DNA from 3 places in the Pseudoalteromonas sp. 31A1 genome. Region 3 is predicted to be linked to each of the others. Evidence: predicted binding sites of a transcription regulator. Region 3 holds the regulator's gene; each other region holds the start of a gene.
The links. The regulator ArgR, encoded in region 3, controls arginine synthesis, uptake and breakdown. The targets are predictions, from matches to a motif close to ANTGAATANNTATTCANT.
Positions count from the first base shown of each region.

Region 1: the regulator ArgR is predicted to act here: its motif matches at 3,292-3,309, upstream of gltB (glutamate synthase large subunit).
Region 2: the regulator ArgR is predicted to act here: its motif matches at 746-763, upstream of GQR52_RS09725 (aspartate aminotransferase family protein).

Region 1 is NZ_WTKY01000007.1:113,450-118,703, reverse strand. Features, by position in the region: gene gltB (glutamate synthase large subunit) at 1-3,190, opposite strand, end outside; gene GQR52_RS09340 (HlyD family efflux transporter periplasmic adaptor subunit) at 3,889-5,142, shown strand; gene GQR52_RS09335 (ABC transporter ATP-binding protein) at 5,185-5,254, shown strand, end outside.
Region 2 is NZ_WTKY01000008.1:38,998-44,251, reverse strand. Features, by position in the region: gene GQR52_RS09730 (HDOD domain-containing protein) at 1-619, shown strand, start outside; gene GQR52_RS09725 (aspartate aminotransferase family protein) at 999-2,204, shown strand; gene astA (arginine N-succinyltransferase) at 2,290-3,306, shown strand; gene astD (succinylglutamate-semialdehyde dehydrogenase) at 3,322-4,791, shown strand; gene GQR52_RS09710 (DUF3802 family protein) at 4,923-5,254, shown strand, end outside.
Region 3 is NZ_WTKY01000001.1:171,880-177,133, reverse strand. Features, by position in the region: gene ispB (octaprenyl diphosphate synthase) at 1-71, shown strand, start outside; gene mdh (malate dehydrogenase) at 158-1,090, opposite strand; gene argR (transcriptional regulator ArgR) at 1,316-1,783, shown strand; gene GQR52_RS00835 (Dyp-type peroxidase) at 1,791-2,690, opposite strand; gene GQR52_RS00830 (ABC transporter ATP-binding protein) at 2,739-3,788, opposite strand; gene GQR52_RS00825 (iron ABC transporter permease) at 3,789-5,254, opposite strand, start outside.

The DNA.
Region 1 (5,254 bases), on a different contig from region 3:
TACGATGACGCAGTCCATTTTCAACAAGGGCTTGCTGCGTTTCTGCAAGTCCTAGCTCCCATGGGCTACCTGCATATTTAACTGAAGTAAGTGGGCTTGCGCCTGTACCACCATCATAGCCAGAAATAGTAATTAAATCGGCATACGCTTTAGCAACACCCGTTGCAATGGTTCCTACGCCTGGTTCTGAAACCAGTTTTACAGAAATTAGCGCTTTAGGGTTTACTTGTTTCAAATCGAAAATTAGCTGCGCTAAATCTTCAATTGAATAAATATCGTGATGTGGTGGTGGCGAAATTAACGTAACACCTGGAACAGAATAACGAAGTTTAGCAATGTATGGAGTTACTTTTTCACCCGGTAATTGACCGCCTTCGCCTGGTTTTGCACCTTGCGCTACTTTAATTTGAATAACGTCAGCACTGCGTAAATAATGCGGCGTTACGCCAAATCGACCTGAAGCAACTTGTTTAATACGCGAGTTTTTCTCGGTACCATAACGCAGCTTATCTTCGCCGCCTTCACCAGAGTTTGAACAACCGCCTAAGCGGTTCATTGCAATTGCTAGAGCCTCATGCGCTTCTGGCGATAATGCACCAATACTCATTGCTGCTGAATCGAAACGCTTGTATAGGTTTTCTGCAGGCTCTACATCATCGATGCTAATGCCTTGCTCTGGAATTTTAAGCGCAAGCATGTCACGTAAAGTGGCAATAGGACGCGTATTAACAAGTTTTGCATATTCACTGTAATCACTATATTCACCAGAACGAACTGCTTTTTGCAGGGTTTGGATTACATCAGGATTATAAGCATGATACTCGCCGCCATGTACGTACTTAAACAAGCCGCCGTGGCTTAATAATTTACGCTTACTTAGAGCGAGTTTGTGTAAGCCTTGCTGATCGTCATCAAAGTCGGTAAAGCATGCGCCCTGTATGCGACTTGCCACACCTTTAAAGCACATTTGTACAATAGCGTCAGATAAACCAACCGCTTCAAACAACATTGAGCAGCGATATGACGCAACCGTACTTATGCCCATTTTAGACATGATTTTGTATAAGCCCTTGTTAATGGCTTTACGGTAAGCAAGAGTTACTTCGCAATACGACTTATTAATAATTTTGCTGTCGCTCATCGCAACTAACGATTCATACGCAAGGTATGGATAAATTGCCGTAGCACCAAAGCCTAATAACACAGCAAACTGATGCGCATCACGCACGCTACCGGTTTCAATGATAATGTTTGATTCACAGCGAAGATTGTTATCAACTAATCGTTTTTGTACCGCACCTACAGCCATAGCTGCTGGAATCGGCAAATTTGCTTCATTAAAGTTACGGTCAGTTAAAATAAGCATGATACAACCAGCGGCTGCTTTTTCTTGTGCTTGGTCACAAATACGCGTTACCGCATTTTCTAAACCTTCTTCAACTGTGTAGGTAATATCAATTTTACAGTAGCTGTAATGCGCTTCATCAGCATTTAATAGCTGCTGCATGTCTGCGTACATTAAAATTGGCGTATCAAACTGTAGGCGCTTAGCGTGGCCTGTTGTTTCGTTAAATACGTTTTGCTCACTACCAATACATGTCGCAAGTGACATTACATGATTTTCACGCAGTGGATCGATAGGTGGGTTTGTTACTTGCGCAAATTTTTGGCGGAAGTAATCATAAAGCGAACGATGCCCTTCACTAAGCACTGCAAATGGCGTGTCATCACCCATTGAGCCGGTTGCTTCTTGGCCGTTTTCACCCATTACACGAATAACGCTATCAAGCTCTTCGTTGGTATAACCAAACATTTTTTGATATTTAGCTAGCGTTTCGTCATCAAATGAGCGATTACCCGCGTCTTGCTCAGTCAGCTCTTCAAATGGGACTAAACGTTTAACGTTCTCTTCAAGCCATGACTTGTAAGGATGGCGAGACTTTAAATCTTGATCGATTTCATCTGAGTGCCAAATTTTGCCTAGCTTAGTATCAATAACTAATAATTCACCTGGACCAACACGGCCTTTTTCAACTACTTCATCGGCAGTGTAATCCCAAATACCCACTTCTGATGCAAGCGTAATAAAGCCATCTTGTGTAATTACATAACGCGCTGGGCGAAGTCCATTACGGTCAAGGTTACAAGCCGCAAAACGACCATCAGACATTACAATACCTGCCGGGCCATCCCATGGTTCCATATGCATAGAGTTAAAGTCGTAAAATGCACGTAAATCGTCGTCCATTGCACGGTTTTTCTGCCATGCAGGTGGTACGAGCATACGCATAGCGCGGAATAAATCCATGCCACCAGCTAAAAATAGCTCAAGCATATTATCTAGGCTTGATGAATCAGAGCCGGTTTCGTTTACAAACGGCGCTGCGCTTTGTAAATCAGGAATAAGTGGTGACGCAAACTTATATGAACGTGCGCGTGCCCACTGGCGGTTACCTTCAATAGTATTAATTTCACCATTGTGTGCTAAATAGCGGAAAGGTTGAGCTAAAGGCCAACGCGGCTGAGTATTAGTAGAAAAGCGCTGATGGAAAACACAAATCGCACTCGTCATACGAATATCAGCTAAATCTAGGTAAAAATTTGGTAAATCTGCAGGCATCATTAAGCCTTTATAGATAGTTACCAAACCAGATAGACTTGCGATATAGAAAGCTTCGTCATCAACAATGCGCTTTTCAGCGCGGCGGCGTGCTACATATAAGCGACGCTCTAAGTCTTTAGAACGCCAACCTTCTGGCGCGCTAACAAAAATTTGTTCAAAACCTGGTAATTGCTGTACAGCAATAGGACCGAGCATTGATGGGTCGGTTGGCACAACGCGCCAACCTAAAATATTTAACGTTTCTTTTTCTAATTCTTCGCTAAGTATTTGTTTTGCAGCTTGCGCTAAAACAGGGTCTGAATTTAAAAATATCATACCCACTGCGTAGTTTTTGCCTAAGTGCCAGTTATGTTCACTAGCAATAGCACGGAAAAAGCTATCTGGTTTTTGTAATAATAAACCACAGCCATCACCTGTTTTACCATCGGCAGATATACCACCACGGTGCTGCATGCGATCAAGCCCCGTAATAGCAGTACGAATAAGCCTATGACTAGCTTGACCATTAACTTGAGCTATTAAGCCAAAGCCACAATTTTCTTTTTCTAACTTTGAGTCGTATAACATAGACCCCTCCCCTTGCTGCACTGTTAGCGTGGATGAACTGCTCGACGATTTGCTAACAGACGGACAAAACTAGCCTCTATCTTAAATAGAGTCAATAGCACTTTGAATACATATTCACATTCTTGAATATTTCTCACTTCATAGCAAGATTTCTTTTTATCATTATTTTTAACATTTAGCGTTATTTTAACCACTATTTTTTCATGACACTGGTGTCAAGTTTAACATATTGTAAAAAACACAAGCATTCAGCGTGCCAGCTTACGTAAACGTAAAGGCAACCGAAAGTGAATAAGTATTCAGCACTAGAGGGGCTATTCAGTTAACATTTAGATAGTTTTATGCTATTTCATTACTTTAATGGCTTAACATCCCCGATTATTGCTGCTCATTAGTATAGTTATGAAAGTTCATGTCATTTTTTGTACGTTAATAGTGAATTTTTATTTAAAACTATGTCCGATGCGGACACATAAACTGTCCGCGGACATGAATTTCAATAACAAAAAAATAAAATCACTTAAATATCAATAAGATAATAGTTGGCATATTAATCGTATAGCTTTATATATAATCGCTAATTGGAATTACTATGTTTACTCTAAGCTTATTTTTACTCTCTCCTATTGCCGCTATTTGCACAGCAGCTTTATTACTGCTGTGCGAAAAATACATAAAAGCAATTTAGGGGAAATTAAATGATTAAAGATACCAGCGCACAAGACATACAAGTAAAGGCACCTATAAGCTATAAAAAATACGCGATAATCACTGCGATTGTTTTCATTGTGGTCTCTGCAATTGCTTATATTTTTTTAACGAGCCATAGCGCTAAAAGCTCTATTAGCCGCTCAAAAGTACAGATTGCAAAAGTACATGTTAAAGCGCTCATTCGAGACATTGCCGCCAGTGGTAAAATTGTTGCTGCTAATGCTCCTAAAATCTACAGTCCAGAACGGGGATTTATAGATTTAAAAGTAAAGGCCGGCGATACAGTAAAGCAAGGCAACACACTTGCCCTGCTGCAAAGCCCTGAGTTAACTAATGAATTAAAGCAACAGGAGTCTGTACTTAAAAGACTTGAAGGCGAGCAGCAAAGGCAGCATTTGCAAGCAAGACGCCAAACACTCACTTTAAATAAAACACTCGATATGGCAGAGGTTGAGCTTAACGCCGCTGAGCGCGAAAATCGTCGCGCACAGTTATCAATACAAAAGCACTTAATTAGCCAAATTGATCTAGAAAAAGCAGTTGATGATTTATCCCGAGCTAAGCTCTCCTATAAGCATGCGCAGCAAGAGGTATTGCTTGCCAAAGACACGCTCGCTTTTGAACTACAAGCTGCTAAAAGTGATGTGACCCGCCAACAACTTATTGTTGATGACTTAATCCGAAAAGTAAGCAACCTATCTATTAAGGCTACCGTTACAGGGATCGTGGGTAACCTATTAGTGCAACAAAAAGCCGCAGTGACGCAAAGCCAACCTCTTATGACTCTCGTCGACTTAAGTAATTTTGAAGCCGAACTCCAAGTTCCTGAAAGTTACGCAAACGAATTAGGGCTCGGTATGGAAGTAGAGCTTAAGTTAGGCAATGAAACAGTGATGGGGAATTTATCCGCCATATCACCAGAAGTTAATAATCGTGAAGTAACAGCACGCGTCCGGTTTAAAGGTGTTACTAACAACATTCGTCAGAACCAACGCTTAACTGCACGTATTTTACTCGACAACCGAGAAGGTGTAATGCAAGTAAAGCGTGGTGCATTTATGCAGCAAGGCGGAATTATAGCTTATAAAGTCGATGGCAATATCGCAAAGCGTATACCTATTACAATAGGCGCCACCAGCATTAATGCGGTTGAGCTTTTAAGTGGACTAAAAGAAAACGATGAAATTATTATTTCAAGCTACAGCGACTTTAAGCAAGCCAACACGATTTTATTAAATTAAACAGACGTTCTCAACCAACGCTAAAAATAATTAGGAACAACGATGTTACAAATGAACAATGTAAGTAAAGTATACCAAACAGAAATGGTACAAACCCATGCGCTTCGAGATT
Region 2 (5,254 bases), on a different contig from region 3:
TACATTTGCTGCGCGTCATTGGATGCCACATAGCACCGAACCATTTTCATTATTAAAACGCCGGCTACGCGACAGCGCGATGGCAAATGCTATTGCCGCACAAAAAATTGCACAAATAAATAATGTAAACGATATTCATGCGTTCACCCTCGGTATGCTTTTAGATGTAGGACGAGTTGCATTAGTGCGTTTGTATTTAAAAACGTTTGAGCAAGTATGGCAACGCAAAGTACAGCTAGCCCGAAATGAAAACCAAAAAGATTTGCACACTGCATTATTAGAGCTACAACCCGATCCGCTATTTTTAACTACTCTACTTAGCAATAAGTCGATAGAAGTAAGCGCCAAAGTAATAGATAAAATGGCTTTTAAATATTTACCGTTTAAAGGTGTAATGCAGCAGTTGGTAAATGGGGTAGATAAAGGCGATACATTACTGCCGTTAACAGAAGTAATGCTAAAGGCACGTTGCTACTCTCAATATCTTAATTTAAAAGAGCATCAACTTATTGAGCCCGATGAAACTCTAAGCTGGTTTTCGTACTTTAAGTTCACTAAAACGGAACTAAAAACCCTCCAATCGAGTAATTTTACCAATTTAGCTATTCAAATTGACTAAAAATCTGAATTTTTTGTTAATTTTTTTGCGACTAACCATTCATTCTCACTCTATTGTTATATTGCATATTTGCCGATTAAAGCATGCGCGCCTTGGTGCTCATGCGGTTAGTTGTTTAAAAATAAGCATAAATAGCTATGCAAATAGTTATTCACTATCTATGAAATAATATCTTTAGCCCTTTATTTTCAAGGGATACATGAAAGTTTTTAACGAGACAGATATAAGTAATTCTGAAATAATGTGCGTCTGAAAATTGAACCACAAAGCAATTTTGCGCAATTATCAGGTTACTGATCTTGCCTATAAAGTTGGTTACAAATATTAACCAAACACCTATTTTGATGTTTTGTGTTGCTCACAATTAAGAGGAAATAAAATGACAGTCAATCGCGAATTATTTGATCACGTAATGGTTCCTAACTACGCACCTTCAAGCGTAATTCCTGTTCGAGGCGAAGGTTCTCGCGTCTGGGATCAACAAGGTCGAGAGTTTATCGACTTTGCTGGTGGTATTGCAGTTAACTGTCTTGGCCATTGTCACCCTGCATTAGTAGGCGCATTAAAAGAGCAAGGCGAAAAAATCTGGCATCTATCAAATGTAATGACCAATGAGCCGGCACTTCGCCTAGCTAAAAAAATGGTTGATGCTACATTTGCTGAAAAAGTTTACTTTGCCAACTCAGGCGCAGAAGCAAACGAAGCAGCGCTTAAATTAGCGCGTCGTTTTGCACTTGATAAGTTTGGCGCAGAAAAATCACAAATCATCGCGTTTAACAAAGGTTTCCACGGTCGTACATTCTTTACCGTAACTGTGGGTGGCCAAGCTGCATATTCAGATGGTTTTGGTCCTAAGCCTGGCGACATTGTACATTGTGATTACAACGACCTAGCTGCTTTTGAAGCGCTTATCAGCGATAAAACATGTGCCGTAATGATGGAACCTCTTCAAGGTGAAGGCGGTATTGTTTCACCAACTGACGAGTTTGCTCAAGGCGTTCGCGATTTATGTACTAAACATAACGCACTGCTTATTTTTGATGAAGTTCAAACAGGTGTTGGCCGTACTGGCGATTTATACGCATACCAAGGCTTAAACATAGTACCTGATATTTTAACTTCAGCTAAAGCACTTGGCGGCGGTTTCCCTATTGGCGCTATGATCACAACAACTGAAATTGCACAGCATCTTAAAGTAGGTACTCATGGTTCTACTTATGGCGGCAACCCGCTTGCGTGTGCTGTTGCAGAAGCTGCATTTGATACAGTAAATACCCCAGAAGTACTTGCTGGCGTAAAAGCTAAAGCAGCATTATTTAATGAACTACTTACTGCGGTTAACGACAAATACAACGTATTTAGCGAAATCCGTGGCCAAGGTTTATTAATTGGTGCAGTAGTGAACGAGCAATATAAAGGTCGTGCAAAAGAGTTTTTAGTGGCAGGGACTGAGCAAGGCCTTATGTCATTAGTTGCTGGTGCAGACGTAATACGTTTCACTCCATCTTTAGTAATTCCTGAAGCGGACATTCGCGAAGGTATGGCACGCTTTGAAAAAGCAGTAGCAAGCGTAGTAAACGCATAAGCGACTTAAGCCAACCAATTAAGGGCAAGCACTGCTTGCCCTGCAATTCCTATTTACCGTTATTTATAAGGGAGCAAGCGGACTCATGATGATCCTTCGCCCAATCCAGCAAAATGATTATTCAGCATTACTGAAAATTGCCCACGAATCAGGGCATGGTTTTACGTCTTTGCCATTAAACGAAGAACTATTGCAAAAAAAGATCGACCATTCAGTAAGCTCATTTGCTAAACAAACGTCACAACCTGGTGACGAAGGCTACCTGTTTGTTCTTGAAGATAGCGAAACCGGTGACGTTGTAGGAACATCTGCAATTGAAGCTGCGGTAGGGCTTGATGATGCATTTTATCATTATCACTTAAGTAAAGTGATTCACTCTTCGCGCACATTAGACGTATACAAAGCGGTTGATATTCTAACGCTATGTAACGACTACACAGGTGCTACAGAGCTTTGCACATTGTTTTTAAAAGATGGTTATCGTAAAAATTGTAACGGTAAGCTACTTTCAAAAGCGCGCTTTATGTTTATAAAACAGCATCAAGAGCGTTTTGCGCAAACAGTAATCGCAGAAATGCGCGGTGTGTCTGACGAAAACGGCAGCAGCCCTTTTTGGCAGTGGCTTGAAGAGCACTTCTTCTCAATGGATTTTCCAACAGCCGATTACCTAACAGGTATTGGCCAAAAGGTTTTCATTGCTGAATTAATGCCTAAATACCCAATTTACGTAAACTTGCTAAGTAAAGATGCGCAAGCCGTAATAGGTAAAGTACACGACAACACTCGCCCAGCAATCGAGTTATTAAAAAGCGAAGGCTTTACGTTTAATGGCTACGTAGACATTTTTGACGGCGGCCCAACGGTTGAAGCAAAAGTAGATAACATTGCGACTATTCGTAATGCACGTAACTTTAACGTTGAAATTGGCGAAATGACTGGCGACACCATGGTGTTACTAGCTAACGAAAAGCTTAATGACTTTAGAGCAACCGTTGCACCAATGACATTTGACGAGCGCGCAAAAAGCCTTATTTTATCGCAAGAAATAGCAGATGCACTGCATTTGCAAACTGGCGATATTGTTAGTGCAACCACGATTTAATTTAGGAGAAAGTATATGACTCATCCTGCACAATTTATAAATGGTCAATGGTCACAAGGCCAAGGCACAGAATTTAATTCAGTAAACCCTGCAAATAACGACGTTATTTGGCAGGCTTCATCGGCAACTGCGGCGCAAGTAGACACCGCAGTAAATGCAGCGCGCGAAGCGTTTTATGCATGGGCTGATAAAAGCTTTACTGAGCGCTTGGAAATAATTAAAGCATTTGCAGCGCAATTAAAAGAAAACAGCGAAGAGCTCGCTATTACTATTGCACAAGAAACAGGTAAGCCATTGTGGGAAACTCGCACAGAAGCGGGTGCTATGGTTGGTAAAATTGCCATTTCTGAAAAAGCATTTTTAGAGCGCACTGGCGACGTAGAAAACGCAATGCCACTTGGCCGTGCGATGATTCGTCATAAGCCACATGGTGTTGTAGCCGTATTTGGTCCGTATAACTTTCCTGGTCACTTACCTAATGGCCACATTGTGCCAGCGCTTTTAGCAGGTAACACGGTTGTGTTTAAACCGTCTGAACTTACTCCTAAAGTAGCTGAGCTTACGCTTAAACTGTGGGAAAAAGCAGGTTTACCAGCAGGTGTCATTAACCTTGTACAGGGTGAAGTAGAAACGGGTAAAGCCCTTGCTGCTCACAAAGGTATTGATGGCTTGTTCTTTACGGGTTCTTCGCGTACTGGTCATATTTTACATGAACAGTTTGCGGGTCAACCTGGCAAAATTTTAGCGCTAGAAATGGGTGGTAATAACCCACTTATTATTACTGACGTTGAAGACACTAAAGCGGTTGTTCACGATATTATTCAATCAGCGTTTATCTCAAGTGGCCAGCGTTGTACGTGTGCACGTAAACTATTTTTACCAACTGGTAGCAAAGGCGATGTGATACTGGAGCGTTTAATCACAGCAACTAAAGCGATTAAAGTAGGTAATTATGACGATGCAGACCAGCCATTTATGGGCTCAATGATCTCATCAGCTGCAGCTGCAGGCATGGTTAAAGCGCAAAACGAGCTTGTTGAACTTGGTGGTGAAGTATTAGTAGAACTTGAGCACACAGCTAATACTGGCTTTGTAACACCAGGTATTATTGAGTGTACAAATATTAGTGACTTCCCAGATGAAGAGCATTTTGGACCACTTTTAAAAGTATTCCGCTTTGACGACTTTGACCAAGCCATTGATAAAGCAAACGATACAACCTTTGGTTTATCGGCTGGTTTATTAAGTGACAGTGCAGCAGATTACGACCATTTCTTACGTCGTATTCGTGCAGGTATTGTTAACTGGAACCGCCCAATTACTGGCGCATCAAGCGCAGCACCGTTTGGTGGTATTGGCGCATCGGGCAACCACAGAGCAAGCGCGTATTACGCAGCCGATTACTGTGCATACCCTGTAGCTTCAGTTGAGCTTGAAAAAGTTGCTATGCCAGCAACACTAAGCCCAGGCTTAAAAATAGATTAAGTAGTAATACTACTTAATTATTATAAAAGCAGCTTCGGCTGCTTTTTTTGTATTGCTAACGTACAAGGCTAGTAATCAGCAGCGCTTTCTGCTTAAATCACAATAATTGATTATATTAAGGGAATTTAAAAATGGTTTTAGATAGGCAAGGGTACGATGATTTGATCATGTATCTAACTCAAAATTTAGCATTGTTTGAGAAGCCAGGCGAAATAAAACCAGGTGCCCCAACAGTAATGGAATTAATCGAAGACGTTATTGCACAAAATGTGATGCTTATTTGCGAGCAGCACACAAACCTCAACACAGAGCAGCGTAGTCAAATTGTACGTGAAGTTGATGGCATAGTTTACGATTTAGAAGAAGTCCTCAGCAGCATCACCTCACAGCCTGTCACGGTTGAACAGCATGCCTTTATAGATGAATTTGCAGGTTTAGTAAAAAACCTCTTTGATAGCGCTTT
Region 3 (5,254 bases):
TTTTAGCTGAGTCTGACTATAAGCAAGCACTCATAAGCCTTGCTCGTATTGCGGTTGACCGCGACCACTAGTTTTAACTAGTTACACAGTGTGAAATTAATTCTGAGCAATAAAAAAGCCTGCAAATGCAGGCTTTTTTATTATTCTACTTTGGCTATTACGCCATGAAATCAACACCTTCTTTGATGTCTTTTTTCAGTGTTTCAAGCATGTCATTTTTTGCTTTTGTTTCAAATGCGCTTAGTTCGCCGTAAGAAAGAATTTCTTCTACGCCGTTTTTACCTAAACGTACTGGATGTGCAAAGTACTCTGCATCGCCATTTTCAACAGCAACGTAAGCGTAATCTACAACTTCTTCACCCTGTAGGCCTTTAACTAAAGACATACAAAAACGAGCTGCAGCAGCACCCATAGATAGCGTAGCTGAACCACCGCCTGCTTTAGCATTTACAACTTCAGTACCCGCATTTTGGATACGTGGAGTAAGTGCAGCAACTTCTTCATCTGTGAAAGAAACACCTTCAACTTGAGAAAGTAGAGGCAGAATAGTTGTGCCTGAGTGACCACCAATTACTGGTACTTTAACAGTTGCTACGTCTACGCCTTTAAGTTCAGCAACAAATGCTTCTGAACGAATAACGTCAAGCGTAGTAATACCGAATACGCGTTTAGCGTCGTAAGTACCTGCTTTTTTGAATACTTCAGCAACGATTGGAACTGTGCCATTTACTGGGTTAGTAATAATACCTACTAACGCTTTAGGACAGCTAGCAACAATGCCTTCTGCTAAAGTTTTGATGATACCAGCATTTACATTAAATAAATCAGCACGATCCATACCTGGTTTACGTGGCATACCCGCTGGGATAAGAACGATGTCAGAGCCTTCAAGCGCTTTGTTTAATTCGTCTGCGCCAAAGCCTGCTACTTTAACATCTGTTGGGATGTGAGAAAGGTCAACCGCAACACCTGGTACTACTGGTGCAACATCATAAAGTGATAATTCAGAGCCAGCTGGTAAGCCTGTTTTTAATAATAAAGACAACGCTTGGCCGATACCGCCTGCAGCACCTAATACAGCAACTTTCATTGGAATTCTCCGTAATTTGAGGTAGGAAACATTTGTGGCTCTTAAGATAATGAAATTAGCGACTAAAAACAAATTTATCCTGTCTATTTCAAGTATATTTTCGACCATAGTCGTAAACTTTTGTGATTTAACGCATCAAACTGGCAAGTTAACTAAACAACTGCTGCATAATTATTCATTTTTGTGTAGAATTTGCGGCATAAATAACAAAAACGAATAAAGACTATGCAACCACAAGATAAACAAGAAGCACTGGTAAAAGCATTTAAATCACTATTAAAAGAAGAAAATTTTGGCTCTCAAGGCGAAATAGTTGATGCATTAAAAGATCAAGGCTTTGACAATATAAGCCAAAGTAAAGTATCGCGCATGCTAAGTAAATTTGGTGCTGTACGCACACGTAACGCCAAACAAGAAATGGTTTACTGCTTACCAGCTGAAATGGGTGTACCTACGGCTAAAAGCCCATTACGCCAATTAGTAATCGACATTATGCACAACGAAATGATGATCATTATTCGTACCAGTCCAGGCGCCGCTCAGCTTATCGCGCGTTTATTAGATTCATTAGGTAAAGCAGATGGCGTACTAGGAACAATTGCAGGCGACGATACTATTTTTATCGCTCCTGCTAAAATATCTGAAATAGATGTAACACTTGAACGTGTTCGCATTTTATTTGATACGGTTTAATAGCAAACTAAATTTGTTTTAAAAACCCGACTGAAGGCGCAAAGAAAGCAGAACCCATATCGGCTTGAGTAAAATCAAGCCAGTGGTCGTAGCAATCACCTTCTCCTAAACGACTTTTAAGTACTTTTTCAAATGCAGTACCCGTACTAGCGCATGTAATTGATAACATTCCCTGCTCATACACATCGCCATAAGGCATGCTCTGATTTAATAATAGCGGTTGTCCGTCTTCGTCTTTTAGCTCACTACGTGAAGCATGGCTGGTTTCAATCGCGGGGATAATTAGTGTGTTATCAAGGCGCGTACGCCCCATTATTTGTTCTTGCTCACTCAATGATAAGTGCTGCCACATAGTTAAATCATGCTTATAACGCTGTACATGAATATAACTCCCCTGATCTTCAAAATTGCCAGGGTTACTAATTAAAGCCGTAGCGCGCTTTTTTCTTCCATGTGCGGTGTCGCCACCATAAATAAAACCATTAAAATCACGACCATCTAAAAAGCGAAAATTACGAATTTGCTCCACCAGCTCAACATCGGGGGCAAATAGTTTTAAAATTTGCAGCGCAAATAAATGGTTAACGTCTTCACGGTCAGAGCGAATTTGCACAAATAAATCGCACGGTTGTACGCTCATTTGATGATCGCTATGGTTTATATTAGGAAAGCTCTGTAATTCGCTTGGGATGTATTCAGGGAGGATATGCGGCCAATATTGCGCACCAATAGCAACCATACAAGAGAGCATTGATTCTGAAAATTGATCGCTAAATTCTTCTTCAATAGCGCTTACTTGTTTTAACTTTGCGCGAAGTGATTCATCTTGACCATCAAACACATTAAAAAATAAGTGCAAACCGTGTAAGTTTGCTTCAGCACAAATCCCTGATTGCGCTTGCGCCATTGTTATTCCTTAGTTTTATAGATAAAAACACAGCGAATAACAAATTAATTACGATTCGAAAAAATTCACCGTGTGAGGTTTTATTTTTATTATAACCTGCTCATTATTTTCAAATGACTGGCCATATTGTGCAGCAACTTCAATTTCTTGTTCATCAATAACAAGTGAATAAACATACGCCGAACCAATAAAGCGACGACTTATGATTGTAGCTCGCTTACTAAATTTGTCACTTTGGTTATCTGCCACTAATTCTATTTGATGGGGACGTACATATATAAGCCCTATGCTTACGTCATGCTTACTCTCAACATAAGATTCGACTAAACCAAATGGTGTTTTGTATTCAGTTGCTGTTAATACTTCTGCGCTCAAGTATATGCCTTGACCCAGAAACTCTGCAACCTCCTTTGAACATGGAGCTGCAAAAAGCTGCTCAGGCGTGCCTTGTTGCTCAATTTTACCGCGATGCATAATGGCAAGTGTATCTGAAAAGGCAAACGCCTCTTCTTTTGAATGTGTAACAAACACAGCAGATACTTGGGTTGCCTTAATAATTCGACGTATATCGGCAATTAATTCAAAGCGTACTTGTGTGTCGATATTTGAAAAGGGCTCATCAAGTAGCAATAAACTAGGCTTATAAGCTAATGCACGAGCAATAGCTACACGCTGCTGTTGGCCACCCGATAACTGATGCGGGAACCTGTCGGCACAGCCAATTAAATGTACCAGCTTAAGCATTTCATCTACGCGTTGCTGCTTTTGAGCTTTACTCATTTTACTAAGCCCAAATGCGATATTATTTGCCACCGTCAAATGCGGAAACAACGCATAGTCTTGAAACATCATGCCGATGTTACGGTGCTCAGGCGAGACAAACGATTGCTCATCACTCACTAATTTACCGTCTATAAAAATAGACCCTTGCTTAGCTTCAATTAAACCTGCAATCGCTTTTAACGTGGTCGTTTTGCCGCACCCACTCGCTCCGAGTAGACAAATAATTTCATCTTTACCCACTGTTAAATCTAAATCGTGAATAACCTTTGTACCGTTATAGTGATAGCTCACGCCTTGTAAAATTAAACTACTCATTTAACTACGCTGCTCCATAGAACGATTAATAAAATACAAAGGAATAAACCCAACAATAACAATAAATAATGCCGATATAGAAGCAAGCTCTAACTGCTCGTCACTCACATACTGAAATACATGAGTAGCTAAGCTTTCAAAATTAAACGGCCTGAGCAATAGCGCAGCCGGCAGTTCTTTCATGCACTCAATAAATACCAATAAAGCAGCAGTAAGCAATCCTCTTCGCAGTAAAGGTAGGTGCACTAAACGCAGTGTTTGTCCTTGGCTTTTACCCATTGATTGGCTTGCCATATCAAGTGATGGGCTAATACGTAAAAAACTCGACTCAATTGCTCCGTGTGCAATGGCGTAAAACCTAACAATATAAGCAATAATAATAGTAAGAATGCTACCTGTAAGCAGTAAGCCAATATCTAAATTATACGGCTCGAGCGCTGTGTTAATGGTGTTCTCTAATAATGTAAGTGGTAACAAAACCGCAATAGCGAGTACTGTGCCAGGCAACGCATATCCTGTGCTTGCTAAACGCCCAGGAATAAGCGGATACGTTTGCTTTGCCACACGCTGATAAAAAACGACAAAAATACTCAACGTAATCGTTATTAGGCTCACAACCCCAGCCACTTTTAAACTTTGCCAAGCGTAACTAAAAAACTCTACATTCCATGCTTTATCAAAGTAGGTAATGGCGTAATTTATAAGTACTGCAATAGGGATTACAAACGCGATAAATAAAATAAAGCTGCAAAATGCCGTTGCGAGCCAAGCTGACTTTCCTTTTAATACATAGAGAGATTCACTATTTACACTTGATTGGCGCTCAAATACCGCTTGGTTACGACGACTAAAGCGCTCTGCCATTAATGCTAAAAATAACAGTAATAACATCACACCCGATATTTTAGCTGCCGCTGTAAGTGAGTAATAACCAAACCACGTATCGTATACGGCAGTCGTTAATGTACTTACGGCAAAATAACTCACTGTTGCAAAGTCAGCCATGGTTTCCATACTTATAAGCGCAAGAGCCGCCACAATAGCCCCACGAGAGAGTACTAAGCTTACTTTAAAGAAACTTTGCCAAGGAGATAATCCCATTAACTGGCTAGCTTGTACTAATTTGAATGACTGCTCGCGAAGAGCCGTTTTAAAAATCAAAAATAAATACGGATAAAGCACCAAGGCAATCATAACGATGGCCCCGGGTAATGTACGTATATCAAAAAACCAATAGTCATTAGGCGATTGCCAGCCAAACCATTCTCTCAGCGCTATTTGCACCGGGCCCGCATAATCTAATAAATCAGTGTATACATAGGCAATAATATAGGTGGGCATAGCAAGGGGCAGCATAAGTGCCCATTCAAACTGTTTTTTACCCGGGAAACTACAGTAAGCCGTTAGCCACCCAAGTGGCAAAGCTATGGCGCAGCTAAGGACGCAAACACCTAAAACAAGCAATA